4 regions of the [Clostridium] saccharolyticum WM1 genome follow, and region 1 is predicted to be linked to each of the others. Evidence: riboswitches for the same ligand, from Rfam matches in the RefSeq annotation. Region 1 holds a riboswitch; each other region holds the start of a gene.

Region 1 (7,565 bases):
TCTTCTCTTTGAGATACCCCATTGATCAGCGGCCTGCTGTACGGATATATAATCAAGCATTTGTATTCCTCCAACTTGTGTCTTTCTCTCAGTATATACGCAATCGCGAATGAAAGCAACAACCGCCTTGCAAAGCCAGTCCTCTCACTTTAATTAAGAGAGGGAGCTGGCTGTGCGCAAATTCGAAAAATTTCTATTAGGTTCTTTTGCTTGGAAAGAATTCTTGAAAGCCTGCGAGCTCACGCTATATCATGCAACGAGTCCAATAAATTTCTATTTGTGCCTTGAAGTTGACAATACTAATGAGCAGTGGTAATATAAATGTGCTGTATGACTGACGGAAGTGGATTCAACCACAGGGAGTACAGCGTTTTGGAAAGCCGACCGTCTGGGCATGATGCTTGGATTGGTGGGTCTTTTTTATTTTCTGAATGCACTTAATACCATTCAGAGAACATTTGAATCAGAGCAGAGTAGAACGTTGTGCGTAAATCATTGATTTGCAGTGCCTTCTGAACGGGGAGTTGTCAGAGGGACGAAAAGCCTTTTAGGGCTTACGGTACAAGGTTCGCATCCCGCTGCTGCATAAGGAGAAGCGGTGTAATGATTGTGCCTCTTGTTGTGTAGCTGTGCTGCATGACAGGAGGTGTATTTGATGGTTATAACTTAGAATTTCAATTTAACAATAAACTTTCTATGTCACGTTCTATTTAAGAAGGGAGAAGTTAAATTGAAGAATACAACTTTATATGTGCGCCGCATCACAATCTCTGCGGTATTTCTCAGTATTTCACTTGTTTTAAAAACAACATTTTCTTTCTACATACCCGTGTTTGGTCAAAATGGAATGAGTGTTGGCATCTCCGGCATTTTCTCCATTATGCCATCCCTGTTATTCGGGCCAGTATATGGCGCGGTTGTGTCCGGGCTTTCTGACTTTTTGGGTTACCTTTTAAAGCCTGTTGGAACCTATATACCTCTTATGACGCTGGTCGTAGCTGCCGGTGGATTTATCCGGGGCGCATTATGGTCTGTCCTGCGCAACAAAGACAACAAGAAAATGAGAATGATAGTTGCAATTTTTTCCGTACTCATGTTATTAGCAGGGATTTGTAATATTGCGTTTCTGGCTGCCGATGGCGTTAATCGTGAATTCTACAATCATGTACAAAAAGAAAACGTCAATACGGACAACATGCACCTTATCAGTAAAATGCTGATTGAAAGAACCATTGGTACAAAAGATCCATCGGGAAATCTGGCAACATATATTTCTTGGGTCACAACCGCAATGATTGGATGCGCAACTCTCGGCATCCTGTTGTTAGCCGCTGATCTCTTCCTGTCGAAAAAGATTTTTCATGACACAAGCAGGGAGCATATCCCCCAACTTCTTATCGCTATGATTGGTTCCGGTTTGATTGTCACAACTCTTAACACAGTCGTATTGCGTGAAACAATTTTTACCGCATGGAAGGTACTGCCGTTTGCAGTCATATGGATTCCCAGAGTAATTGAAGAAATCCTTGGCAATACAGTCAAGGCATATTTTGTGGTCATTCTGATGGGCATTTGCAGAAAACAGAATACCCTGCAAGAGATAATGAATGGGTCATCCGTTAAGTTCAAATAGAAATCAAAGACTCGTAAGATTGGAGCGGAGCATTTTGGAACACTATACGGTTTTAAATGAAAACGTACACCAGTTTCCGGTGGTGATTGATTTACCCCACAGCGGCACCTTTGTCCCCGAAGACATTCGCAGTAGCTTCCTTAAAGGCGTCTGTCTGTCAAACACAGATTGGTTCTTGCCGGAGCTATACGACTTTCTTCCTGCAATGGGCTGCACCACGATCATCAACCACCTAAGCCGTTATGTGGTAGATATGAACCGGCCGGCCGAAAGTGCAAAAAAGGGGGATTATCGTCAAACCGTGGTCTATCAGGAAAACACTCAAGGCAGCCGTTTGTATTCTTCACCGCTGAATGAGAATGAAATTAACCGTCGGGTAGGCCTGTATTATGACCCTTATCATCAGGCGCTTGAAAAACTTTTGCGTGAAAAATTAAAGGTGTATCCGTCGGTTCTCCTTTTGGACTTGCACAGTTTCTTCCTTGACTTTGGCGATGGCGGCAGCCAAGATATTTATTTATCCAACCGATGCGGCGTTACATCCTCTGAGCAGACGTTGTATGGACTGCACGAAAATCTTACAGCACAAGGCTACAGTGTTATAGATAATGCAAACTTGGGAGGACATATTATTAATCATTACCGTGAGCTTTTTGGCGAGCGGATTGAGGGTGTGATGATGGAACTGCGGTATACAAAATATATCGCAGACCGCTACTTTGGAGAAGAAGAGCTAACGGATAGAAACGAAATGCTTTTTCAATCTGCAAAGCAGAAGCTAAAGGAAGCGTTTATGCGACTGCCTTTGTTTTGGGGGGTAAATATAGAACAGTCGAAATAGCAACGCGTATTTTACGGTATATGTCTACAATGGAAATAATTTCTACGTATCCCGATATAATCAATAAAATCACAAAAGGAGGAATAATCCGATGGAACAAAAAGATTACTGGAACAGTGTATCGGAGACAAAACAGTTTACAACGCCATTTCAGGCAAATGAATTCGCCAATTATCTCGATCTCAATGCCGTCATTCTTGATGTTGGGTGCGGCTATGGCCGTACATTAAACGAATTACATCATCTTGGGTACAGGCATCTGATTGGCATGGATTTTTCGCAGGGAATGATCGAACGGGGAAAACAGCAGGCTCCTTATCTTGACCTCCGTTTGAAAAAAGATGCAGGGATTGATTTGCCGGATCATAGTATAGACGCAGTGATACTCTTTGCCGTCCTGACTTGTATCAAAAGCAATGAAGAACAGCAGGCTCTGATTTCCGAAATAAATCGTGTATTAAAACCTGACGGAATTCTCTACATCAACGATTTCCTTATCAATTCAGATGAACGAAATCAAGCCCGCTATCAAAGCTTTGAAGAAAAGTATGGCATCTATGGTGTCTTTGAATTGCCGGAAGGCGCCGTTCTTCGCCATCACTCAGAGAAATGGTTGAAGGAGCTTTTGCTTGATTTCCGTACATTAAAGTATGAACGCCTGACATTTACAACTATGAACGGACACAAATCGAATGGATTTTATTTCATAGGAAGGAAACTTTCCTAAGTCTATCGTTTATTCTTAAGTTACCTTCAAAAAACAACCAGTATATCTTGCTTTTCATCAATGACCTAGGTTATTATTGTTTTTTGTTCTCCCTAACAGTCATCACTGGTTCGTTCTCAATCCTAAGCCCATACTGTAAAATTGGGTGAGGAGGTGAACTTACAGTGGAGGAATTGCTGAACTCATTTGGTCAGACCATAAAGGAAGCCCGGATTGCCGCAGGCATGACACAGGATGCCCTTGCGGAACAGGTCGGAGTCACGCCAAGATACATAATGGCCATTGAAAATGAAAACAAACACCCAAGAATGCCGGTACTACTTAAGATTATCCGCGCCTTGAAAATATCAGCCGATACGATCTTTTACCCAGAAATTCAACATTCAGACAGAGAAAAAGAACAGCTCATGCATATGATTCAGCTGTGCGGCAAAAAGGAAATCAAAATAGCCGCCGCAACCATCAAGGCGCTATTGGATGCCAGATAAGCAGAATCCATCTTCTTTCTTCGGAGGTGGATTTTCTTCATGTTAAAGTAATTATTGTTGTTTCTCTGTGTTTAAAGAAATCCTTAGAGTGACAAGTTCACTGCATAGGCCATGATGACACATACCATATGCCGCCGACAGGACGCACTGCTCCCTTGGCGGTAGGGTATGTGTTTTCTCATTTCACCGTAAACAGCAGACTACTCTTGCCGCCGTTTTCCCGCCAGCGCTGTTCCTTTTGAAGATAGCCGGTCTTTTCGAGGTCGGCGATGGCTCGCTGTACCGTGCGGCGGGAGAGCTTCAAGTCCTTAGCAATCGTACCGATTGCAGGATAACAGGTTCCGTCCCTGTTCGCCCGGTCTTTCAGATACCGGTAAACCGCCACGGCACGGTGTGGGACATTTTCAGCATAGAGTGAGGAAAGATAGTTCAAATCACGAACACCCCCTAATCGGTACGTAGAGGCATGGTGGGAAGCTCCGACTCATGCTCCTGCACTGGAGTATGCAGCATACCTCCGTTGCGGTCATCACCGGGAGGCTCCGGAAATTCAGCAAAGTCATCTTCCTCATAAGCACAGCCTCGCTGGAGGATTTCCTGCTCCAGCTCAAAGCGGTCGGCATAGTGAACCTTTCGGGCGGCACGTTCCTCCCCCTCAAAGGGCTTTTCGAATCGGATGCCCCATTTCAGAAACAACGGCAGCTTGGTACGCATAGGACAGCAGCCGGTTTTGGCCAAAATAAAGTTCCCCTTGGGCAGAGTTTTCAGCTCATCCGGTGTCATCAGCGGGCGCTGGATCATCTGCAGGCTCTGGCTGGGATCGTTCTTTCCTCTGCTGATGGAACCGGACATGACGGTTTTATTCCCCAACGCCCTTGAGAGGATATCTGCGCTTTCCGAGTTGGGTGCAAAGCCTCCAAATAAAATGTCCTGACAGTTATCAATGATAATTGCGGAACCCTCCTTGCCGTAGTTTTTCTCAAGCTGAGCGAAGGATTGAATGATGGGTACCATGCTGATGCGGCGGGAACGGCCTGCGGAGAACATCATCTCCATTGACTGGATCTTAGGGATGGTTCCGATCTCATCGGCAAAGATCATGACCCGGTTGGGAAGCTTGCCACCGTATTCATCGGCCACGGTCAGCATCTCCCGGTAGAGCTGTTGCAGGAACAACGACACCATAAAGTATTTCGTGTTATCTTCCTCCGGCAACACAATAAAGATGGCACACTTCTCCTTGCAGAAGGTTTCCGTGTCCAGCGAGCTGTCGAAGCACAGAATCTGCTCCATCTCGGAATCCAGAAAGGCATTGAGGCGTGACATAGCCGTAGACAGCACGGAGGCCATTGCTTGGTCTGCGGTGTTGAGGGCGGCTCCCGCAAACCATCTTGCCTTATGGTCAGTCGGTAACTTATCCATAAGCAGCTGGAACTGACTTTTATTCTTCACCGGGGAGGGAGCCAGCAAATCCTGTATCATTTTGAACACCGATATGATGTGCCGCTTCTCCGGAGGACAGTATTCTGCAATCAGCAGAATCACGGATGTCAATAATCCCTCGGCGGCATCGTAGAAAAAGGCGTTCTGCCCATAGCTTGCCGAATCCTCGCCGCTGCTGGAGATGATGGTCTTGGCAGTGATTTTGGCATACTTCTCCGCTTTAGCTTTCAGCGCGAGATTCTCCGGATTTTCCATGTAGGCATCCATATAACGGTTCACCAGCTGCAGGATGTTATCCCCATCCGAGCGTGTGGGGTTACGCAGATCCAGCACAGATATTTTGTAGCCATAATAATCCTTTGCGATGCCTGCGTAGTTTCGGAACAAATCCCCCTTGGTATCGGTGCAGAGGAAGCTCATGCCAGAGGCGCAGGCGTATTCGATGTTGGGGTATAGAAAGTTTGCGGTTTTACCTACACCGGCAGCACCGATCATGAGGCAGTGAATATCGCCGTCATCAATAAGGGCGGTGGTAGAGCCTGCCTTTTGCTTACTCCCTACCACAAGCCCCTGCAAGGTGGGCAGATTCTGCCCACGCCGCCATTTTTCCGGCTCGTAGGTTACATGTGTGTATGTCCGTCTGATTTCGCTTTCTGTGGCAAAACGGGCGGTACCGTGCTGACCGTCACCGACCGTTTTAGATTTAATGCCGCTAAGGGTATAATAGTGTGCTAAAAGAGAAAGACCGCCGATGACAAAAAACATCACGGCGGCCACTGCAATTAGAATAGTTACTTGGGATAACATAGGGAACTCCTTTCTTTTATTTGAATTGAACTTGTAGTATAATGACTGTAAATATTGGCCTTAGAAATATAAGGCTCGGCAATTGTTAATCAAGTTTAAGATAGTAGACGAATTATTAAATCAGAATTCTAAGAGGTGAAATTGTATATGAAAAGATACATTGCATTATTAAGAGGTATCAATGTAAGCGGCAAAAATAAGATAGCAATGTCTGAACTAAAAACAGGTTTTGTAGAAATGGGCTATACAGAAGTTTTTACACACCTCAATAGCGGCAACGTTATCTTTTCAAGTGATATAGATGATACGGCTATTCTTGTAAATACAATAAAAATGATGATAAAAAACAAGTTTGAGTTAGATATACCAGTTTTTATTATTTTACAGGAAGAATTGGAAGATATATTAAATAATGCGCCCGATTGGTGGGGCGATGATAACAAGGACATATATGATAACCTTATTTTTATGTTTCCTCCCTTATCTTATAACGAGTTTTATAATAAGGTTGGAAATCCTAAAGAGGAGTATGAGAAAGTATACAATTATAAAAATGCTGTTTTCTGGTCTTTTAACCGAAAAGATTATCAAAAGACAAATTGGTGGTCAAAGACTGCCAGTTCAAATATAAGGGACAAGATTACAATCCGAACAGCAAATACAGCAAGAAAAATAGTTGGAATATAGTCTGCAAACTCCAGTTAATCCGCTTTAGTAACATTTGGTTAATAAGCAAACTGAGCATGACGGTTACTCATCAGCTGTCATGCTTTTTATGTCATTACCATAGATGGTGCGGCTTGCTCCTGCGAGTATAATGCTTTCAAATCTTCATTCCAGTCCTTGTGTGCGGAAACATCATACACCACATCTTCAAATCTCTGCTGCCGTAATGTTTCATGAATGCGGCTGGCGGCTTTATGACCAGCTTTATCATTGTCCAGACAAAGTGTCACTCGTTGAAGCTGAGGGTACAGTTCCAATAGTTTTAGCACCGGCTGTTCCGACACACCGTTCAGCGCCACATAACTGGCGTTTTTCCAATTCTGTGGATGCAAACTGATGTAGGACAGCAGATCAATAGGTGCTTCAAACACAAACAGGTTGTTGGGGCTTGGATTCTTGGAAACGTAATGAAAGCTGTAGGCCGGATGGCTGCCCTCTACATTGATGCGAAAAGCACTGCCGGTTGCCGTACTTTTCTTATGGGCATGGCGGGCAACGCATTTTTCATCGAAGCCAACAAACACAGCGTTGTGGTATTCTGCATCCTCAAACAGCAGCTTCTCTCTGGCAAACTCCGACACCACCTCTCGGCTGATACAGCGCTGTTTAATGAGATAAGCAAACACCCGGCGCATATCCGTGTGCGCTGGCGGCAGAGCGAATGGCTTTCGCTGCTCCGGTTCACTGAATTTGCTGTGCTGCCGGTATTCTACTCCTTGCTCACCACCCAGCAGGAGGCTAACCGCCTCCGGGAAAGACAGATTATAGAGCCGTTTCACAAGATCAATAGCATAACTGCCCTCCTCAGAAGCGTGATCGTACCAGCGGTTGCCCCGAACGGTGATGCTGTGATCGCTGGCCAGCCGCTTATCCCTCCCTGATGGCAGGAGCTTTTCTCCT
Region 2 (7,565 bases), 2.2 Mb from region 1:
GAATATGCGATAAAGGGAACACGTATTGCAGTCAGTGATGCAGGTGTAGGTGCAATATTCTGCAAAGCGGCGCTACAGGGAGCTAAACTAAATGTTCTTATTAATACTAAGATTATGAAAGATCAGGAATTAAAAAACGTTGTTGAAAGTGAACTGTCTGAAACTGTACGGGCAGGGATGGAAAAGGCAGACCGGATTTACCAATATGTAGAGACTTTGTTAAAGTCTTAAAGTGGTAAAGGAGCGTATTTATGAATGGACAAAATTACCTGACATCACCGGAAATTGCGGAAACTACCATCCAGACAGCAGTCAAAAAAGCAAAGACACCTGTAATTAATCAGTTACTTCTTGGGATTTTAGCCGGAGCATTTATTGCTTTTGCCTCAGAAGGATCAAATATGGCGGCATTCAATCTTTTAGCAAAACCGGAAACCTATGGACTGGGTAAGGTATTGGCTGGCGCAACTTTTGGAACAGGTCTGATGCTGGTGTTAATTGCAGGAGGGGAACTTTTTACTGGAAACACGATGATGATTGCCGGGGTTCTTGATAAAAAGGTGAAAGTAAAGGATATGCTTAAAAATTGGTGCTTTGTGTATATCGGAAATTTTATAGGTTCCGTATTCATTGCCTATATGATAAATCATTCAGGACAGCTAAGCAGCGGCTCCAATATGTTAGGTGCAATGACGATTAAAATTGCGGCCAATAAGGTCGGATTGTCCTTTTCACAGGCATTTATTCTCGGCATCCTGTGTAATTGGCTGGTTTGTCTTGCAGTTTGGATGGCATATGGCGCCAAAGATATCACAGGAAAAATATTTGCAATATTCTTTCCTATTTGGCTCTTTATAACCTCAGGATTTGAGCACAGTATAGCCAATATGTATTACATACCTGCCGGAATTATGGCAAAAAGTAACGGCGCATTGGCTGAGGCTGCCGCACAATTAGGGGTTACGGCAGAAAAACTGGGGCATCTGAACTGGGGAAGTTTCATTACCAAAAATTTAATACCTGTAACACTTGGAAATATTGTAGGAGGAAGTTTATTTGTTGCCTCCATATATTGGTTCGTCTATATCAGAACCAATAAAAAACAGGAAGTGACTGTAGTTTCTGAAGAAAAGACAGCCAATGAATGTACAAATAAATAATAAGATTTGGTTAGAGTAGGGACAGTGCGTTAAGTACCGAAGGATGGGAAGTTGTCTTTGGGCGAAAGGCTTGATGCTTGCGGTGCTGTCCCGCATCCGCTACCACTTAAAGAAGAGACTTCTTTCGTGGTGGATCACAAGAAAGGAGTTATATGAAAAAAATATATAAAGAATGGTTTAAAGAGTACGTTTCTATAGACACACATTCATTGGTTACTATGGGATTATTAATAGCAATTGAAGTAATCTTGACCCGGTTTGTATCCATACAAGCCTGGAACCTGAGAATAGGCTTTGGATTTTTGCCGATTGCTGTTGCAGGTATGATACTTGGACCTGTCAGAGCTGGTATTATGGCTGCTATAGCAGATTTTCTTGGTGCAATATTGTTTCCGTCAGGCACATTTTTTCCTGGGTTTACGTTTACGGCATTATTGGTAGGGATTTTATACGGCATTTTCCTTTATAAAAAGATGAATACACGGAGAATAGCCACTGCAATTGGAATCCACCAATGTATTCTGAGCCTGTTTGTTAATACATTTTGGCTGTCAATTTTATATGGTTCCCCCTACTGGCCTTTATTTACGACTAGAATTGTGCAGACAGTAATTATGCTTTTTGTTGAGGGTATCTGTCTTGTAGCGGTATGCAATAAGAAAGTAAGCCGGATATTGGCTTTTAAATAGCAGGAGGTATGTATGGACATCACGGAAGCTATAGAATATATAAATCAAACAGCATGGCAGGGAAGCAGGCTGGGACTTGAGAGAATGGAAATTCTGCTTGGGTTGATTTGGAACCCCGAAAGAAAGTTAAAATATATCCATATTGCAGGAACAAACGGCAAAGGTTCCACAGCGGCTATGCTTGCCTCTGTTTTGACTGAAGCAGGATATAAAACAGGACTGTATACCTCACCCTATATACAATGCTTTAATGAAAGAATCCAAATCAACGGGATTAATATACCGGATGATAAGATAATTGAAGCAGTGGAGCATATAAGAGGATTTGTTGACCAAATGGAGGACAAGCCAACAGAATTTGAACTTATAACAGTGATTGCATTTCTCTATTTCTATCAATGTCAGTGTGATATTGTGGTTCTTGAAGTAGGCATGGGAGGGAGACTGGATTCTACCAATATTATACCGGTACCTGAGGTTGCAGTGATTACTGCTATTGACTTAGACCATACCAGGGAACTGGGAAATACGGTTGAAAAAATAGCCGGAGAAAAAGCAGGTATCATAAAGAATGGTTGTGACGTGGTTCTTTATCAGCAAAGGCAGTCGGTTTTTGAGGTGATAGAATCCGTATGCAGTGATAAATCAGCCCGGTTACATCCTGTGGATTTTAATTATATTGAGATTATCTGCAGTGATTTAAACGGACAATGCCTGAATTTTGAAGATTTCCACGATATTAAAATAAGCCTGTTAGGAGAATATCAGCAAAAAAACACAGCAGTTGCACTGAAGACACTGGAAATATTGATTAAAAAAGGATGGAATTTTACGGTAAGAGGTATTAAGGAAGGTATGAAGAAAGCAAAATGGCCCGGCCGTTTTGAGGTTCTTACCAGAAAACCGTATTTTATTGTAGATGGTGCCCATAACCCCAACGGTGTCCGGGCAATGGCGGATAATATTAACGCATACTTTAAGGACAGGAAAATCATTTTTTTGGTCGGAGTCCTTAAGGATAAAGACTATGAAGCAATGATGAGGCTGATTATGCCCTATGGGAGCAAATTTATTGTTGTACAACCTGAGAATTCAAGAGCACTTTCCCAAGGTGAACTGGCTGATTACTTAAGAAATAATAGTAATGCAGATGTATCAGAAGCAGATAATGTGGAGACTGGAATTAAGACGGCCTTAAATCTGGCAAGAGAAGATGAAGTGATTATTGCCTTCGGTTCACTCTATATGGTAGGAAGCATAAGAAATTTTTTTTTACAGGATTGATTTAATTAAATGTATGTTATCCCATATAGGATTTTACCTCCTATATGGGATAACCTCTTTTTTTACCGGTACCTTCCGGGAGTACCCGATGTTAGAGGAGGAAGATATGGAAGAGATTATATATATAACAGGCCATAAAAATCCGGACACTGATTCCATATGTTCAGCGATTGCTTATGCCGAGCTGAAGAAAAAGCTCGGAACTAAGGCAGTTCCCATAAGAATCGGAGATATCAATAAAGAAACGGAGTTTGTATTAAGGTATTTTAATATCGAAGCACCGGAATATCTTGAAACGGTACGGACTCAGGTATCAGACTTAAGCATGGATATTGTACATCCGGTGTCCGAGGATATTTCCATAAAGGTGGCGTGGGGAATCATGCAGAAAAACAATGTCAAGGTTCTTCCTGTTGTAGGTGAGAAAGAAGAGCTGCTTGGAATTGTAACACTTTCGGATATAACAAAAAGCTATATGAATGCACTGGAAAATAATGTTCTCTCAGCAAGTAATACTCCTCTAAAAAACATCGTAGAAACATTAAATGCAAAGCTTTTGCACGGAAAGGACGAGGACTTCAAGAATTCGGGAAAGGTTGTTATTGCAGCCATGTTGCCGGAAAGTCTGGAGCCTTATATTGAAACCGGAGATATGGTGCTTGTGGGAAACAGGAAAGACAGCCAGATGAAAGCAATTGAACTGGGAGCCAGCTGCATTATTGTTTCCTGTGGAGGACAGATTGATAACGAAGTCCTTGTGCTGGCCGAAAAATCCCATTGTATTGTAATGGAAACAAATTATGACACCTTTACCGCAGCAAGATTGATTAATCAAAGCATTCCGGTCGGCTTTATCATGACTAAGAAAGAGCTTACTTATTTTAATATAAAAGATTTCACCGATTCAGTGAAGGAAAAAATGCTTAAAACCAGATACCGGAGTTATCCGGTGGTGGATGAATGTAACCGAATGATGGGGTTTATTTCAAGATATCACCTCATCTCACAGAGAAGAAAAAAGATCGTATTGCTGGATCATAATGAAAAGACACAGACTGTGGATGGGATAGAGCAGGCTGAAATTATTGAAATTATTGACCACCACAGAATAGGAGATATACAGACGTCAAATCCTGTTCTGTTTAAAAACGAGCCACTGGGAAGTACCTCAACCATAATAGCTAATATGTATTTTGAAAACGGAATGAAACCGGCAAAAGGTATCGCAGGAATTCTATGTGCCGCCATCCTGTCGGATACGATGAAATTCAAATCCCCCACAAGTACTTTTGTGGATCAGATCACAGCTTCAAAACTTGCTGCCATTGCGGACATTGACATTGATGAATTAGCCGTTGGATTGTTCCAGGCGGCATCCTCATTAAAGGACATGAGTCCGGAAGCGATTCTGAAAAATGATTTTAAGGAATACCAGTTTGATAAATACAAAGTAGGAATCGGGCAGTTCAATACCAACGATATGGAGGGATTTTCTGATATTAAAGCGATGCTACTTGAAAGTATGGAAGTACTTAGGAAAGAAGGGCGATATAATTTAATTGTTCTCATGATCACAGATATGATGAGAGAGGGTTCACAGCTGCTTTTTAAAGGTCATGATAACCAGTTGATGGAGAAAGCATTTTCAACTGAGTCTGATACCGACAGTATCTATTTAAAAAATGTAGTCTCAAGAAAGAAACAGATACTGCCTGCCATTGCAAATGCTGCTGAAGTGGCGAGTAATCTGTAGTCCTTATAAAGCTTGTGTATAAACGCAGATAAAAATAGAGTAGAACATGTACAGGAAAGGAGCTAATTATGTATCGAATCACAAGAAAAAAGGCCTTGAATCCAACTGTTACTTTAATGGAAATAGAGGCACCCATGCTGGCGAAGAAAGCAGAACCCGGTCAATTTATCATCCTGCGAACAGATGAAAACGGGGAAAGAATTCCTCTCACGATTGCAGATTTTGACCGGATAAAAGGTACAATAACAATTATTTACCAGGTGGTTGGTGCAACAACGGAAAAACTGAATCATATGGAGGAAGGAGACTCTCTCCAGGATTTTGTCGGTCCTCTGGGACGAGCAACGAATACGGAAGGTAAAAAGAAAGTTGCAGTCGTAGGCGGTGGTGTGGGATGTGCCATAGCCTATCCAGTGGTAAAGAAGTTTTTTGAACAGGGGACTGAAGTGCATGCAATCATAGGCTTCCGGAATAAGGAACTTGTTATTCTGGAGGAAGAATTCAGGGCAAATAGCAGTAAGCTGATTTTGATGTCGGACGACGGCAGCTGTGGTGAAAAGGGACTGGTTACCGATGCCTTGAAAAAGTTAATTGAAAGCGGAGAAGAATATGATGAGGTTATCACCATCGGACCTTTGATCATGATGAAATTTGTATGCAAATTAACGAAGGAATATGGAATTAAAACAGTAGCAAGCATGAATCCGATTATGGTGGATGGCACGGGAATGTGCGGAGGATGCCGTCTTACGGTTGGAGGAACCACCAAATTTGCTTGCGTGGACGGACCTGAATTTGATGGTCATGAGATTGATTTTGATGAAGCTATGGCACGTTCGGTTATGTATAAGCCCTTTGAGAGAAAGGCGCATGAAGAAGTCTGCAATTTATACAAGATGTAGTGAACCGCTAGGTAATGGAATGGAGGAATAAGGATTGGCTAATATGTCATTAAAAAAGAACGAAATGCCTGCCAGAGAAGCAGAGATCAGGAATAAAGATTTCCTTGAGGTTACTCTGGGATATACGAAAGAGCAGGCAATAGATGAAGCAAAACGCTGTCTGGATTGCAAGCATAAGCCCTGTGTCAATGGATGTCCGGTTCGGATTAATATACCTGCCTTTATTAATGAGGTGACAGAGGAGAATTTTGAGAAAGCATATGAGGTTATTACCCAGGCGAGTTCATTGCCTGCAGTCTGCGGAAGAGTATGCCCGCAGGAGACCCAATGTGAGGCAAAATGTGTCCGCGGCATCAAGGGAGAACCTGTTGCTATCGGAAGATTGGAACGTTTTGTTGCAGATTATCATAATGCAAGTTCCATGGTAAAGGTGGTGAAACCAGAATCCAATGGGCATAAGGTGGCAGTAATCGGTTCCGGCCCTTCCGGTCTTGCTTGTGCAGGGGATCTGGCCAAAAAAGGATATCAAGTTACAGTATTTGAAGCACTGCATCTTGCTGGAGGAGTTCTGGTGTACGGAATCCCTGAATTTAGACTTCCCAAAGCAATTGTACAGAAGGAAGTGGATTCCTTAAAGGAACTTGGGGTAGATATCCAGACTAATATGGTAATAGGAAAGACTATCTCTATTGATGAGCTTATGCAGGAGTACGGATATGAAGCTGTATTTATTGGGTCTGGTGCAGGGCTTCCCAAGTTCATGAACATAAAGGGAGAGAATTTGAAAGGAGTATATTCTGCGAATGAATTCCTTACAAGAACTAATCTGATGAAGGCTTATAAGGCAGATGGCACAACACCCATACAGAAAGGAAACAGTGTAGCAGTCGTAGGCGGTGGAAATGTAGCGATGGATGCCGCAAGATGTGCAAAGCGTTTGGGCGCTGATGTAACAATTGTTTACCGTCGTACAGAAAAAGAGCTCCCGGCTCGTTTGGAGGAGATAGAGCATGCAAAAGAGGAAGGAATCAAATTCTTATTTCTGACGAATCCTATTGAAGTTACTGGGAACGAAGAAGGCTGGGTGGATGGATTGATATGTCAGAAGATGGTATTGACGGAACCGGATGCTTCCGGTAGACAAAGGCCAGAACCTTTACCAGGCAGTGAATTTCGCATGTATACGGATTGTTTAATTATGTCTATAGGAACCTCTCCCAACCCCCTAATCAAGGATACTACATCAGGCTTGGATACGCAGAGATGGGGCGGAATTATAGCAGATGAAGATACCGGATTAACTTCCAGGCCTGGCGTCTATGCAGGAGGTGATGCGGTTACTGGCGCAGCAACTGTTATCCTTGCAATGGGTGCAGGAAAGAATGCAGCAGCTGCAATTGATGAATATATCATGAAGCAGGAGTAAGTGAGAGGCTGAAGAATTCCTTTTTGTAATGATAATTGATGGTTATTAAGGAGGCATTTTGTGCAATAGAGCCGGCTATTATGCGGAATGACAGCTGCACAGAGTTGCCTCTCTGAAACCAGTCAATTAAATTGTGCTTTCGATACTCTGGACAATGGCTTTCTGTTTGTGATATACCATGACCTTATGTAGATGACCTACAAAGTAATCAAACACTGGCAAATACAGGCAAGTGACCCGTTTGCCAATGAAAATACCCGCAGGCTACGGATGGAAAAAGCCAAACTCCGGTTGCATACTGACTCCACGATCAGCGATATTGCCATCCGCGTCTGAATTGACAACTATTCA
Region 3 (7,565 bases), 1.1 Mb from region 1:
AACCACCGTATCTCCTACCCGCAGACTGCCATAAGATGAAAATGCAAACTGCATTTCGGTGCTTGTAAGCTCATAGGTATTGCCATCATCCAGAATGATGGCACTTGGTGTCATCAAATCGGCAGAGTTGTAAACAACATTGCTGATTTCTCCAAAAACAGCTGACCGGCCGCTTTCATTCTCATTTCCAACGGTATAAAGCCATATGGTCTTGGAAAGGCTGTGGTAATAAACCAGAACTCCATTCGAGCTTTCCAACGCAACATTTACTGCATCACTGGAATTGGATACAGACTCGCCGTCAAGAGAAACATTGGCTTCCCCCAGCTTAAAGGGCAGATAGGATTTAAGGCTGCTCTTGCTTCTTACGATCTTCGGTCCCTTAAGGCTGTTGTCTACCATGGTAAAAGGGTTAATCTCACCATCGGCTGTCAGTTCACAGTCCAGACTTTTTCCGAACATGGTTCCTGACTTGGTGTCCGTCTTTAACAGATTATAAAAGAGGTTTATGCAGTCCTCCTTCTTTAAAACCTCTTCAGCCTCTTTATTCAGGTTCTCATCCAACTCCAGAAAATGGTACTTGGAAAGCCTGGAGCCTGACTGGTCCCCAGTAAAATCGGAATTACCGTATCCCAACAAACCCAGAACGCCCTTGGCTGCATCCTGAAGCGTTACGGATTCTTCCGGTTTAAAGTCTCCTCCCAGATATCCATTCATCCAGCCCTGTTCCGCCGCAATGCGGATACAAGCTGCATATTCATGGTTTCTGGGTACATCAGCAAATACCGAGGTATTGCTGATCCCGCTAACCGTACTCCGGTAAGAAGATGCATTTACCAGCATGCTGGCGAATTCTCCACGCGTTACCGTCATATTCGGATTTGCAGTACTCATAATCCCTGAAACTCCGATTACCTTTTTCCTTAAATCAAAATTAGCCGATGCTTCTGCTGTCATAGTGCTGACTGACGTCACAGTCAGTACAACAGCGAGGGAAGCCACTATTTCCCGTCCATTCATCCGGTTTTCTCCTCTCATCTTCAAATCTGCTGCTTATTGTAACAGGTTCCTATGTCCGTTTTGTGACTGGTACCTGAAATTAGTCTGAAACTGTCACAGGGGTCCCTAATCTCTTGCCCTAATCTGGTTTGGGGTATATTTTACCATTTTTATCTGAAAATAGCCTGAAGTCCATCTTCAGGAACTTCGTCTGCAGAAAGCCCTTCCTTTCAGCATAATTTAAGCTTCATTCTTTATAATAAAAGCAAATGTAAGATTGCCTAATAAGCAGTCTCAACTTATAATAGTTATCAACCGCTTCATCATAAAAAGATTGAAAGGAGAAGGGAATCATGAAGGTACTGATTGCAGAAGACGAAATAAGATTAGCCGATGCTCTGGGACAGATTATGAAGGAACAGCATTACCAGGCTGATATTGTATATAACGGAACTGACGGCCTTTACTGCGGCCTGTCCGGTGAATACGACATCATCATTTTGGATGTGATGCTTCCGGGAGAAAATGGTTTTCATGTGGTTCAGAAGCTGAGAGAGGCTCACATCCAGACTCCTGTTCTCATGCTGACAGCACGGGATGATATCCACGATAAGGTAACAGGTCTTGATAAAGGTGCCGATGATTATATGACAAAGCCGTTTGTGCCAGAAGAGCTTCTTGCCCGCATCCGCGCGCTCTCCCGCCGACAGGGGGAAGTGATTGTAGAAGAAATGAAATATGGAGATTTCATTCTCAACCTGTCAGCCAATGATTTATGCTGCGGCTCTAAATCCATTCATTTGGGATATAAGGAATTTGAAGTATTAAAAATTCTCATGAATAATTCCGGAAAGATCATCTCAAAGGAGATCCTCATATCAAAGGTATGGGGCAGTGATTCTGACGCAGAGGATAACAATGTGGAGGCATATATTTCCTTCCTTCGGAAAAAGCTGAAATTTATCGGTTCAAAAGTAGAGATTGGAACTGTCCGTAAAGTCGGATACCGGCTGGAGGAAATTGTATGATAAAAGAGTTAAGAAGAAGGTTTGTTCTGATCAATATGGCCTTTGTCATAAGCATCCTTTCCGCTGTTTTAGGAGTCTTCTACTATGCCAATTCAAAACGCATTGAACGGCAGACCGTCTTGTCCCTGATGCAGGCCATTGACCATGACAGGCAGGGAAGACTGCCGGATAAGGTGGAATTCGGCCGCAGACCCCCCAAAAACCTGCCCCCTCTCATCCCCTCTTTTGTGGTGACCATAAACAACCGCAGCTCCATTGATAATATTAAGGAAAATAACATTACCGTTACAAAGGAGCTGGCCTCCACTTTGGTGAAATTAGCAGAAGCCGGAGACTCCTCTGAAGGGGAGCTTAAGGATTATTCCCTTCGCTACCTTAAGGTTACGAATGCAGAAGGCATAAAAATAGGGTTTGCAGACCAAAGTTATGAACGGAATAATTTAAGAACCCTGTTCATGAGCTGTTTTTGGGTTTTTTTAGGGGCAGTCTTTTTGTTTTTTATCCTCAGCATGTATCTTTCACGACTGGCACTAAGACCTGTGGAAAATGCATGGCGGATGCAGAACCAGTTCATCGCCGATGCATCCCACGAATTAAAAACACCCCTCACTGTGATTCTGGCCAATTTACAGATTCTGGCCCTTCATAAGGAATGTACCGTCAGGGAACAGCAAAAATGGCTGGACAATACAAAAGAAGAGGCAGAGCGAATGAAACAGCTTGTGGAGGAGCTTCTCTTCTTGGCCCGCTCCGATGCAGAATCCGTACAGACCCCTCAGTCAGCAAAGGAATCTCTGGATTTCAGCGACATGGTGTTAAACGGGGTCTTGCTTTTTGAATCCGTTGCCTTTGAACACAAGGTGAATCTTGAAAATGAAATTGAAGCAGGTATAAGACTGGAAGGCTGGGAAGCTTCTCTAAAACAGTTAATCACCATTTTACTGGACAATGCCTGCAAATACGCAGGTAAACAAGGTTCTGTATTTGTCAGCTTAAAAAAAACTTCCCATAATGCAGTTTTAACCGTTCAGAATACAGGAGATCCTATTCCAGAAAAGGAACGGGACCATGTTTTCGAGCGTTTTTACCGGACAGATAAATCAAGAGTGAGGAAAGAAGGGGGATACGGCCTTGGCCTTTCCATTGCAAAAACCATCGTTGACCACCATAAGGGAAGGATCAGCCTGACCAGCGGTCCTGAGACAGGAACAGTTTTTATTATCAGCCTGCCTCTGCCTTCCCGGCAGCAATGAACCATAATATAAGAGAAGGGAGCAATTAGGGGTTTTCCCAATTACTCCCTTCTTCTATTTATTTAGTAACGGAAATTCCATGATCCTCAATCTTTTTTCTGATATTGAGCATCCGTTCGTCTGTCTGAGCGATTACATCCGCACATTCTCTCAGTTCTTCACTGATTTCCTGGGAATACGTTTCCACTTCTTTCTTATATTTCAACTGGTGATCCAGGCTGGCCCAGAAATCCATGGCAATGGTACGGATCTGGACTTCAGCCCTCATCCACTTTTTCTGATCCGAAAAGAACACGGGAATCTCTACGATCATATGATAGCTGCGGTATCCGTTTTTCTTCGGATGCCGGATATAATCCTTAATGGCTATGATATGCACATCATCCTGGCGGGCCAGCATCTCAGCAACCGCATAAATATCATCCAGAAAGGAACAGATAACACGGATCCCTGCAACATCATCCAGGTTGTCCATCATGGATTCCAAAGAAACCGGCAGCCCTCTTCTCTGCAGCTTCTCCACAATGCTTATGGGCTTTTTGACTCTGGATTTGACCAATTCTATAGGGTTTCTGGAGTTTCTCACTGACAGCTCGTCGTTAAGGACCTCCAGCTTTGTCTTAATCTCCCGAATCGCACAGGTATACATCATCATAGCTTCCTGAAACTGGTATGCCTGCTTCATAAGGGGATCCGGGACTTGAACCAGATTAGGAACATTTACTATGGACTGGTTCAATTCACTATTGGGGTTCATACTGATGTTCATTCTTATTCCTCGAAATGTATTAACTTAAACTTTTTCGGCTGCCGAAACTGCTTCAAGAAGCCACTGAGCCTCTAAAAATTCAATGGTTCCCTCATCCACTGCTGCCGCGATCCTTGGATCAATGGGAATCTTTGCCAACACGGTAAGGCCGTTGTTTTTAGCAGCTTCATCCACACGGCTTTCTCCAAATACCGAAATCTGTTTACCGCAGTCCGGGCAAATTAAATAGCTCATATTTTCCACCAGGCCAAGGATTGGTATATTCATCTTTTTCGCCATATTTACCGCTTTTTCTACGATCATGGTAACCAGCTCCTGAGGGGAGGTCACAATGATGATTCCGTCCACAGGCAGAGACTGGAACACAGTCAGAGGCACATCTCCTGTTCCAGGAGGCATGTCCACGAACATGTAGTCAATGTCTTCCCAAAGGGCTTCCTGCCAGAACTGCTTGACTGCTCCTGCGATGACAGGTCCTCTCCAGATAACCGGATCCGTCTCATGATCCAGGATCAGATTTGCCGACATTACTTCAATTCCCGTTGCAGTGGTGGCAGGAATCATAAGGCCGTTTGGTGTCATGCCCACACCGTAATCCGAAAGACCAAAGGATTTCGGAATCGACGGACCGGTAATATCCGCATCTAAAATGGCTGTTTTATATCCCTTGGCATTCATGCCCACAGCCATCATGGAAGTCACCAGGGATTTTCCCACCCCACCCTTTCCGCTTACAACGCCGATTACCTTTTTGACTGTGCTGGAAGGATTAAGGGGTTCCAAAAAACTTGCCTGCTCCCCCCGGCTGCTGCAGGTCTCACCACAGCTATTGCAGTTATGTGTACAATTTACCTCACTCATGAATCATTCCTCCTAATTTAAATCTAATATATGGAAGACGGCCTTTTTTAAGCCATCTGCGTCTATAGAATCTGTTATATATCCGGCGGTATCTTTAACCTCGTCAGAAGCATTTCCCATGGCAATCCCAAGACCAGCGCCGGTGATCATGGAGATATCATTTTTGCCGTCTCCAATGGCAGCCATTTCATGGGCAGAGAAACCATAATGCTCAGCCATTTTTAAGATTCCGTTCCATTTGCTACCCCCTGCCGGAATCACATCAATGGCCATCTCATCATGCCACCGTATAAATTCACAGCCTGCAAGACACTTTCTCAGCCTGTTTTCCATGTCCGTAGAAATGTATGGAATCATCTGGTAGATGGGGTGATTTCTGGCTCGTTCCACATTGAAAACCGGCGGAATCCTGGTGCCGATTTCCAGCTGGACCTGTTCCACCATGGAATTCACCATATTAATGTACATGCAGTCCCCTTCCATAAAGAGGCACGGAAAAGGCTCCTCCTCCAACAGTGCCAGCGTCCTCTCAACTTCCACAGGATCTATGGGAAAATCATAAATAACCCTGTCTTTGCAATAGCAATACTGACCGTTTAATGTCACATAACCGTCAAAGGTAATTCCCTCTAAAAGATTTTCCTCTTCCATTTCCAGCTTATGACGTCCTGTTGCAATAAAAAGCAGGATCCCCGCCTTTCTGGCTTCCAAAAGGGCCTCCTTTGCACTGTCCGGAACCCTTCCTGTTTGAAAATCCCGCAGCGTACCGTCAATGTCAAAAAAAATAGCCTTAATCCGTCTTCCCATTTACCGTCATTCCTTTTTAATCTGATGATTCTTATCCGCCTGATGATGCAAACACTTATGATTATAATATGAAAGAAGGCTTCTGTCTACGAAATTCATTGTTAAAAAGGCCTGTGCCGTCATTCATGACGCTACAGGCCTTTGTACATTATTTTGTTCCAACGGTCCGTGTTCTGCGGATTGCCTTAAAGACCCCCATGGTATCAAGCGCTTTTGCCATGGTATAAAAAATCATGGAGTCAATGGGCCACATGACCAAGTTTTTAAATACCCTGGCCGGAAGAAGGACCATAAAGCCTTTTCCATACAGGACGGAAAGACACATGGTATTAAGAATCACATTACAGACCAGCATGACCAGGAACTTGGAAACCAGGACCCTTCTTAAGGTGACAGGCTTCCGGTAATACATGCAGCCGTACATGATGCCTGACAGAACTGTAACCAGAGTCAGCCCCGGAAAAAATGCACCCGCAGGCTTTAGCAGGTATTTGAGAATATCCATGCTGCCGGAAAACAGGCCTCCTACAACCGGACCAAACAGGTAGGAAACCATTCCATTGGGTATGGAAGAAAAACTGACCCGAATGTAACTTCCCATGTTAATGGAAAACATACCTAAAACTATTGCTACTGCGCCAAACATGGCCGAGGTGGTGATGGTCCTTACAGATTTCAGCTCTCTGTAAGAATCGGTGAACAAAGTAACGAATTTTTTCATAAAAAATACCTCCTTTGCAGACCTCAAACTACAACCGGAGATAATAATCCTATCTTCTGATGCAGCGGGATGCGACCGGTGTACCGCAAGAAAATCTTTTCGTCCGGCTGACAACTCCCTGTTCAGCCGGCACTTAACGCACACGGGTCTACTCTGCGACTATGAAATTGTGTTTTGTAACGCCATCAGTATATCACAGATCCACTGGAAAGCAAGTATTTTTTTTAGAAATTCTTATATTTTCCACTGTGGAATGAACAAAAACAGCAATTAAAATGCCCAGGATCATACCTCCCAGCACATCCGTTGGAAAATGAACAAACAGATACATCCTGGAGACACTAATGAGAGCCGCAAGGATCAGGGCGGCAGCTCCCCATTTCCGGTTATAAAGCCAGATGCTGACAGCACCTTCAAAGGAGGCCAGTGTATGCCCGGAGGGGAAGGAGTAATCCTTTGGATTTCTAATCAGAAGGGGGATGCTGTCATCAATCCAGCAGGGCCTTTCTCTGGCGATCATATTTTTCAGAACCATGTTTCCGATCAAAAGTCCGGCCGCCAGAGAAAACAAAATGCAAAGACCTATAAATCTTGTCTTTTTAAAGCACAGCAAAACAACGCCGGCAGCGATCCAGAAGATCCCGTGGTCTCCCAGACTGGTTATCTCCTTCATAAACACATCCAGCCAGGAAGTATGTAACGATTGTAAAAAATATAGAATGCCGAATTCAATTCCAGCCATTACGGTTTTCTGCTCCTTTTCCATTCATGCCCCTATTATACCCTGACTCCCCCAAATTTGCCATCAAAAAATGAATCAAGTCAATAAAACCATTTGACAAGCCCTATATTTAAGTTTAGGATAAACCATAGTTGAAAAAGTATGGTAACAAAGGAGGCTTTGCAATGAAATACATCAGACAATTTACCATTATTCTTTTCCTATCCCTGGCTGGAGAAATCTTACATCTGTTTGTCCCCCTGCCTGTGCCGGCAAGTATTTATGGACTGCTGATCCTGCTGTTCGGGCTAAAAACAAAATGGATCCCATTAGAGGCAGTTGAGGAAGCCAGTACATTTCTCATAGACATTATGCCTTTGATGTTTATACCGGCTGCCGTCGGATT
Region 4 (7,565 bases), 2.2 Mb from region 1:
TTTGGATTCTGTAACAGCTGGTATGTATGCGGCTTTTGTTACAGGTGGTAGCCTGATTGGGTGCCTGTTTGCCCCTGTACTTTCGGAAAGGGTGGGAAAGAATAGGCCTGTTATGATGTTCTTCGCACTTGTTTCCGCAGCTGGCACCGCATTTAGCTGGCTTGCGCCGGTTGGTGTTCTTTTAGGGCTTTGTCTGTGTATAACCGGGATTGCATTGGGAGGGCTTATGCCATTGCTAATGTCTATTCCTATTCAATTAAAGGAGATAGGCCCGGGTTATGCAGGAACAGCCGGTGGGGTAACTGCTACCTTGCAATTGCTTGGAGCTGTTTTGATTCCGACTTACATTATAGCTCCAATCGCAGGTCAAAATATGAATTTATTTTTCATTCTTGGGGCTGTTTGTATGTTGTGTGTGTTTCTGTTCGTGTTCACTTTACCCGAACTTGGCAAAGGCAAGGGGAAGAGAGAAATGGTCTGATGGGTCATTTGTACTTATCGTTACTTTTTTAAAAATATGAATAAGTGGAAAGGATAGACATGGGAAAGATTATTATTACAGGAGTAGATGGCAATTTCGGTGGATTTACCGGCAGAAGTATTCTCAAGAAAAAAAATAAGGACGAACTTATATTTACTAGTCCTAACAAAAATGTGATCTCAAAGTTTCAGGAGCAAGGGATTGATGCCCGTTACGCCGATTATACAAATCCGGAGCAACTCATTGGTGCTTTTGAGGAAGGAGAGACTCTCCTGCTTATTTCGGTGCCTCAGGTAGGTGAAAAAAGAAGAAAAATGCACAAAAATGCAATTGATGCTGCAGTTAAGGCGGGTGTGAAAAAAATTATATATACTTCTATTGTAGGCGCGGGCGTCCCTGAAAATGATGCTTATGAGATTGCCGATCATAAATTTACCGAGACATATATCCTTGGTACAGGGCTGAAATATGTTTTACTTAGAAACTCCCAATACAGTGAGGCAATGATTGCGGCTTTTGAACAGGCGGCAGAATCCGACGGTATTTTAAAGACCAGTATGGGTGATGGACGGATCGCTCACGTTTCGCGGGACGATTGCGCTGAAGCTGCGGCTTGCGTAGCAGCTGGTGCTGGTAAAGACAACGCAGTTTATTACATCACTGGTCCCACCGCCAATACAGTGGAGGAGTTTGTGGCAATAGGTACTGAGGTTACTGGTAAAAAGGTCATATACCAATATATCACAGACGAAGATATGTGGGCTTTTTTCGATTCAAGGTTTGTGCCCCGGAAGACAGATGGAGACTGGTCGAAAGCTGACCCGGCATTTCCGTTTTGCAGCGATGGTATGGTGACATTCAGCCGGGCAATTCGGCTTGGACAAATGAGTAACTGTACAAATGATTTTGAAACACTTACGGGTAAAAAACCAAAATCGGTACGTGCGCTCTTTGAGAATATAGAGAATCATAGCATCGGAAATAGGACTCCGACGGATTAAACTTTTTAATAATAATGTATAATAAAGTAGTTATGTAATATCATATTATGCTTGGGTCAATGGACTGCATAATGAGGGACGGACTGCTGATGATAAATGGCGATATATTCCCTCTAAGGGGATATATCGCTTAAACTGTAGACAAAATACATTTCTATATTCAGTTATTGTATAAAAATATAGGACACCAAATAATTTATGATATCTGGTGTCCTATTAATTTCTTCTTAAACTGAAACTTTTCTGACACCTCCAGATGACCAGTTCATTTTTTCGTTATGTCCATCAGCGCCAGATACAGCAGCTTCAGAAGACCTTTATCGATAGGAAAGATAGTTCCATAAATTTTTTAATACTTTCTTATTCCTCGTTATATCTGATTATCAAAATTCAATATATCTTCACCTAAAATATAATTTATGGTTCCGAGATAATCTCCGTCTTCGTATCTTGGTATTGTTACGGGTTTTATTTTTATAACCTCTTTATACCATTTCACTGCAATCGGGGAAATAATATATTTTTTGAAATCATTGATGTTTGGTTGATTATTTTCCCATATTTTTTCTTTTCTATAAACCTTCGATTCATTCCATATCTTTACATACTGACCATTATCAGAAAAAAACCTAATTAGAACAGATTCATCAACAATTCTTATACCATCAATTTCTAGCGATGTAAAACTATCAATATTCGTACAGACCAATTGTATTATTCGCTCTTCTGGATAAGGTTCCGGGGGTAAAAATCCCTTTGTTATCTCTCTAATCAGTGTCCAATCGCTTAACAAAACCTGCTTCCTTAGTTCAAGCTGTCTTATGGCTTTTTTTATCTCCTGACGGTCTTCATAGTAACGTTTTGGATCGTACGGTGTCACCAAGTGTTTTATTTCAATTATCACAACATAATCATCAAATAAAGCAATAACATCAAAATCCGTATTTCCAAAAGATGATTTAAATTCTATTTTATCTGTATAGACATTCCACAGGGAAGACTGCGACAACTTTTTTCTTAAATAGGATTCATATTCATCACCAATTGCCGCCCGCTTTATTTTGTAATCCAACATGATTTGCTCAAGCATTCGGGTTATATTAATCTGTTGAATCAAATTAGGGGCAAATATTACTTTTTTACTACTTAATTGAACCAACGGTTTTGAGAATAGATCACCCTCTTTCCCACGCTGCGGATAATAAATAAACCACTCCATTAACCTAGTTGTGGTATTTATGTTCTTGCAATATAATCGTGAAAAGCTTTTTATTAGCAAATCAACATCAATATCTGGACATAGATATTTAAATCTTTCGCTTTCAATCTCTTTCCAATTATAATTTAAGATGTTTAAATAAATTTGGCTCATAGTAAACAAAAACTCATGTACTTCAAGGAAATCATTCAATTCACCATATGATAACGTTTGTCTTAGATAGGGCGGAAAGATATCCGTCTGTTTTATAATTTGAATTGTACATTTAGCGGCTAAATTACAACGCAAGTAGACATCCAATTCCAGTTCAAAAATGCCCCTCCATAATTCTAACTTGATTCGCTTTGCAAGGCGAGTTATAAATTGATTCCCATATATTATATTGTTTTGTTTTCTAATCAATAGAGCACGACTGTTTTGAAATCTTCTAGCCTCTCTACGTATTCCCGCAATAAAATCAATCATATTAGCTTTATAAGAATAGGGTTCAAAAACTATAATATCTTCATCAGTATCCGTTTTTCTCAATCTAACACAATAATCTTTATATATATAAAGGGACCATAATCCATTTACTATTTCACAAATATTAGAATGATTTACAAAATCCATAACATCTGGACACTTCAAACATTGCTCATATGTTAAATCTTCAGAAGTTTTTTCAAAATTGCTATCATGGTAATATAAGTAAGGAATTAAATAATCTATCAACTCAATTAGATTTTCACTATTCTGTGATGTTGAATATCTCATACCAGGATAGATCTCAGATTCTACATTTGCAACTAAATGCCTTATACCTATACTTGGTTTTTTACTATCTGTATTATTAAATTCAATACCAAGTTTATGTTGTTCCTCAAATAAAGAAATTAATATTCTCAATTGATAATCCAATGGATAATTCATGAATTCTGTCTTTTCTTTAGCAGCATTATTTTTTTTCATGTTGCTGTAAATAGCTTCATAAGCAACACCTAACTCAAGCATTATGTCTCGAAACTCCTCTTCATATTCTTCATCAATTGACATAATCATCTGTATTAAAGATTCTAAATCTGAATCTTTATAATTATATGAGTTTGGAGAACCTAGAAGATTGCGATACAAAACTATCTTTTTAAATTTCTCCGGATTTTTTTGATATATGCTGTACAATCCCTTTAAATCCATATCTGCACCACCTTTTAAATTTCAGCTTCACGAGGCCGCCCTATGTTTCAGGCATTACATCAAATTAACCTTATTATACAATATATCAGAACGAAAATATAGCAGTGCGTATATACGGGAATATATATGCACTGCCATATTATAAAATAAGTTTTGTCTACAGTCTGGGCAATATAGTTCCTCTATGGGAATATATTGCTTGTTTTGTGCGGAGCATTCCCGGTATAGATTTGACTTTTGGACACTTCTTTGATTTTGCTTAATAATTTGAAAAGAAGAGCTATAACTGTAGAGAGATACTGTGTTTGCAGCAGAAGAATGGAAAGATAAAATTTAAGGAATGGGAAGCAGTAAATACTCTTCCAGATGTTTTGTGCTGGTAACACAGTTATCGCTCAAACAATTTTGGTTAGCGAAACGATGATTCATGAAAGAAAAAGTAGTATCCTAATAATAACAAATAGAAAACTGATTTAGGGAGGGAACGAAGGAATAAAATAGCTTATAACCGCTATGAACAGGCAAAGTAGGGCTAAGCGCGTCAAGTGCCAGATGGACGGGAAGTTGCCGCTGGACGAAAAATTCTGATTAAAAAGATACTTTTGATCATCAATTTATGATGTTTAACCCGCATTCCGTTGCCACAAGGAGTTTTCTCTTCTGTGGCGCCATCACATTAGGGAGGATCTTTATGTTGAAAAATTTAATATGGCAAGTAAAATCGTCTTTAAAAGAGTTGAATAATGTTCCGACTGTTTCTGTAACAGGAATGTTGGTCGCACTAAGTGTAGTGCTGTCATTTTTTACGATTGTTATCTCCAATGTATTGCAGATTAGTTTTGGTTTTTTGCCTCTTGCGGTAGGCGGAATGTTGTTTGGACCTGTAGTAGGAGGTATTATGGGAATTTTGAGCGATATCCTTGGTTATTTTGTCCATCCAAACGGGCCTTTTTTTCCGGGATTTACATTAAATGCGTTACTTACTGGAACTCTCTATGGTTTTTTTCTCTATAAAAAGCATGTAACCTTAAAGCGTGTGATTTTTGTTTCACTTACGATAACACTTCTCGTTAATATGATGCTTAATCCATTATGGCTCAGTATCATGTATGGCAATGCTTTTTTTGTGCTTGTTATCGGGCGTATTGTTAAAAACCTGCTGATGTTCCCCATTAATACGGCGTTGCTTTACTCAATCCTGAAACCTATGGAAAGAATTAGAACTCTGGAAAGAGTAAGTGGATGATTATAAAACTAGGCAATTCTCACTTATATTATTGTTGAACTGCTTTTATCTTTTTAGGACGAAGTCTATCTGTATTTTTTGACATTTTAATGAAAGGAGTTGTGAATACTTGGAAAAATCTATTTTAATACCTCCAAAAATAGTGGAGAGCTTTATTGAAACAGGTCGAAAGAATGAGATCTTTCATATTATACTGTCCTGCAAATTCTGTAACATTAATTATTAATAGTTCTTTGAACAGCTATTAAACTACATTGGAGGAGGAAATTTTCGTGGAAAGATCACTTGTTATATTAAAGCCTGATGCAACAAAAAGAAAACTACTGGGAGAGCTCATAAGCAGATTTGAGAAGAAAAATATGGAGATTACAGATGCTAAGATGGAAGTCATCAGTAGAGATATTGCAGAAGCTCACTATTCCCATGTTAAGCATCTGCCTTTTTATGATGATATGATTGCATATATGACATCCTCCCCTTCTTTAATAATGGTGGTGAAAGGGGAGGAGGCAATTCGGGTTATCAGAAGTATGATAGGTAAAACAAACACTTTTGAAGCACAACAAGGAACAATACGAGGAGATTATGGGCTACATTTATTCCAAAACTTAATACATGCTTCGGATTCGATTGAAAGCGCAGAGATAGAAATACAAAGATTTTTTGGAGTCCAAGAAAGAGAAAGATAAATATGAAGATATGCTGGATAATGATTTTTGTAAAAAATATGGATGAGTCAATTCAATTTTATCATGAAATACTTGACCTTCCTGTAAACAAAAGGTTTGGAGGTATAAAAGGACCAGAAATTGCATTTTTAGGTGACAGTGAAACACAGGTGGAATTAGTTTGCAATCCTGAAAAGCTGGATGGAATATATGGATCAAATATATCAATAGGGTTTGATGTTGTCTCTGTTGATAACCTGATTAGTGACCTGCAAAAGAAAGCAATTCCAATTTATGATGGACCATATCAGCCAACTGCTAAATTAAAGTTCTTTTATGTATTAGATCCAAATGGAGTATCAATTCAATTTGTTGAACGCCATCATTGATATTAAATACATTTTGGTCCCATAAAAATTTAAAAAATATAATTATTTATAATATTGTTTGGAGTTATTTCATCAGCTTTTACCATATTTGCTTGAAAAATGCCACAGGGCATACTGCTAAGCATATGCTTATTTTTTTGTAGAAGTGGTGCTGTGTTACTTTTGTTTGTATCTTTGGTAATTTTCTGCCTGAAACCGGTGGAAGTAAATTTATGATATTGTATGAGCGAAAACTGTTCTGCATATAAAAAAATCAGATTGAGGAGGAAATCAAAATGAAAACAGATGTACAGATTGCACAGGAGGCTAACATGCTTCCGATAGCAGAGGTTGCAAAGAATCTTGGAATTTTGGAGGATGAACTGGAGCTTTACGGTAAGCATAAGGCAAAGGTTTCTTTGGATGTATTAAAAAGACTTGAAAATAAGCCGGATGCCAAGTTGGTACTTGTTACTGCTATCAACCCTACTCCGGCAGGTGAGGGAAAGACCACAACTAATGTTGGTTTATCCATGGGACTTAATAAAATCGGAAAAAAGGCCATTACAGCTCTCCGGGAGCCGTCGCTGGGACCTTGCTTCGGTGTAAAAGGAGGAGCTGCCGGAGGCGGATATGCTCAGGTTGTACCAATGGATGATATTAATCTTCACTTTACAGGAGATTTTCATGCTATTACATCCGCGCACAATCTGTTAGCTGCCCTCCTTGATAATCATCTTCATCAGGGAAATGCTCTGCGGATTGACCCTAAAAAGATCGTGTGGAAAAGAGTCGTGGATATGAATGACAGGTCTCTCAGAAACATCATCGTGGGTCTTGGGGGAAAGGGCGACGGAGTGGTGAGACAAGCCGGATTCGATATTACAGTTGCATCGGAAATTATGGCAATTCTTTGCTTGGCTACCAGCATGTCTGACTTAAAGGAACGTCTTTCCAGAATGGTAGTAGCTTATAATACAGATGGTAACCCAGTCACTGCGGGAGATCTGGAAGCAACAGGAGCTATGGCACTGCTGTTGAAGGATGCAATTAAGCCAAATCTGGTACAGACATTGGAGAACACACCTGCGTTTATTCACGGAGGACCCTTTGCCAATATAGCACATGGCTGTAATTCCGTACTTGCAACGAAGGTTGCTTTAAAACTGGCCGACTATGTAATAACGGAAGCCGGCTTTGGGGCTGATCTTGGGGCTGAGAAATTCTTTGATATCAAGTGCAGATTCGCAGGGCTGAATCCGGATGCGGTGGTTATTGTTGCGACAGTAAGAGCTCTAAAAATGAATGGTGGAGTACCGAAGACAGAACTGTCAACTGAAAACCTCAATGCATTGGAAAAGGGAATAGCAAACCTGGAGAGACATCTGGAAAACCTTGAGAAATTT

The links. Region 1 has a riboswitch for tetrahydrofolate ahead of CLOSA_RS15775 (ECF transporter S component). Riboswitches for the same ligand answer to the same signal wherever they lie in the genome.
Region 2: another riboswitch for tetrahydrofolate. It lies ahead of CLOSA_RS05835 (folate family ECF transporter S component); the one in region 1 lies ahead of CLOSA_RS15775 (ECF transporter S component).
Region 3: another riboswitch for tetrahydrofolate. It lies ahead of CLOSA_RS10910 (folate family ECF transporter S component); the one in region 1 lies ahead of CLOSA_RS15775 (ECF transporter S component).
Region 4: another riboswitch for tetrahydrofolate. It lies ahead of CLOSA_RS05800 (folate family ECF transporter S component); the one in region 1 lies ahead of CLOSA_RS15775 (ECF transporter S component).

Annotation. Positions count from the first base shown of each region.
Region 1 covers NC_014376.1:3,388,959-3,396,523, reverse strand. Annotated here, with positions in the region: gene CLOSA_RS15780 (excisionase family DNA-binding protein) at 1-60, opposite strand, end outside; ZMP/ZTP riboswitch at 321-401, shown strand; THF riboswitch at 468-583, shown strand; gene CLOSA_RS15775 (ECF transporter S component) at 731-1,633, shown strand; gene CLOSA_RS15770 (N-formylglutamate amidohydrolase) at 1,668-2,474, shown strand; gene CLOSA_RS15765 (class I SAM-dependent methyltransferase) at 2,566-3,201, shown strand; gene CLOSA_RS15760 (helix-turn-helix domain-containing protein) at 3,366-3,689, shown strand; gene CLOSA_RS15755 (helix-turn-helix domain-containing protein) at 3,868-4,122, opposite strand; gene CLOSA_RS15750 (VirD4-like conjugal transfer protein, CD1115 family) at 4,137-5,939, opposite strand; gene CLOSA_RS15745 (DUF1697 domain-containing protein) at 6,087-6,626, shown strand; gene CLOSA_RS15740 (DUF3991 and toprim domain-containing protein) at 6,713-7,565, opposite strand, start outside.
Region 2 covers NC_014376.1:1,236,306-1,243,870, forward strand. Annotated here, with positions in the region: gene CLOSA_RS05825 (cyclodeaminase/cyclohydrolase family protein) at 1-231, shown strand, start outside; gene CLOSA_RS05830 (formate/nitrite transporter family protein) at 252-1,160, shown strand; THF riboswitch at 1,170-1,264, shown strand; gene CLOSA_RS05835 (folate family ECF transporter S component) at 1,313-1,849, shown strand; gene CLOSA_RS05840 (bifunctional folylpolyglutamate synthase/dihydrofolate synthase) at 1,862-3,133, shown strand; gene CLOSA_RS05845 (putative manganese-dependent inorganic diphosphatase) at 3,240-4,886, shown strand; gene CLOSA_RS05850 (sulfide/dihydroorotate dehydrogenase-like FAD/NAD-binding protein) at 4,955-5,788, shown strand; gene gltA (NADPH-dependent glutamate synthase) at 5,832-7,214, shown strand.
Region 3 covers NC_014376.1:2,323,245-2,330,809, forward strand. Annotated here, with positions in the region: gene CLOSA_RS10880 (S-layer homology domain-containing protein) at 1-1,020, opposite strand, end outside; gene CLOSA_RS10885 (response regulator transcription factor) at 1,353-2,027, shown strand; gene CLOSA_RS10890 (sensor histidine kinase) at 2,024-3,280, shown strand; gene CLOSA_RS10895 (GTP pyrophosphokinase) at 3,339-4,049, opposite strand; gene CLOSA_RS10900 (Mrp/NBP35 family ATP-binding protein) at 4,074-4,910, opposite strand; gene CLOSA_RS10905 (Cof-type HAD-IIB family hydrolase) at 4,923-5,717, opposite strand; gene CLOSA_RS10910 (folate family ECF transporter S component) at 5,866-6,438, opposite strand; THF riboswitch at 6,499-6,596, opposite strand; gene CLOSA_RS10915 (phosphatase PAP2 family protein) at 6,632-7,180, opposite strand; gene CLOSA_RS10920 (CidA/LrgA family protein) at 7,345-7,565, shown strand, end outside.
Region 4 covers NC_014376.1:1,226,769-1,234,333, forward strand. Annotated here, with positions in the region: gene CLOSA_RS05785 (MFS transporter) at 1-481, shown strand, start outside; gene CLOSA_RS05790 (NAD(P)H-binding protein) at 541-1,482, shown strand; gene CLOSA_RS05795 (hypothetical protein) at 1,853-3,877, opposite strand; THF riboswitch at 4,398-4,520, shown strand; gene CLOSA_RS05800 (folate family ECF transporter S component) at 4,569-5,123, shown strand; gene ndk (nucleoside-diphosphate kinase) at 5,396-5,812, shown strand; gene CLOSA_RS05810 (VOC family protein) at 5,815-6,180, shown strand; gene CLOSA_RS05815 (formate--tetrahydrofolate ligase) at 6,456-7,565, shown strand, end outside.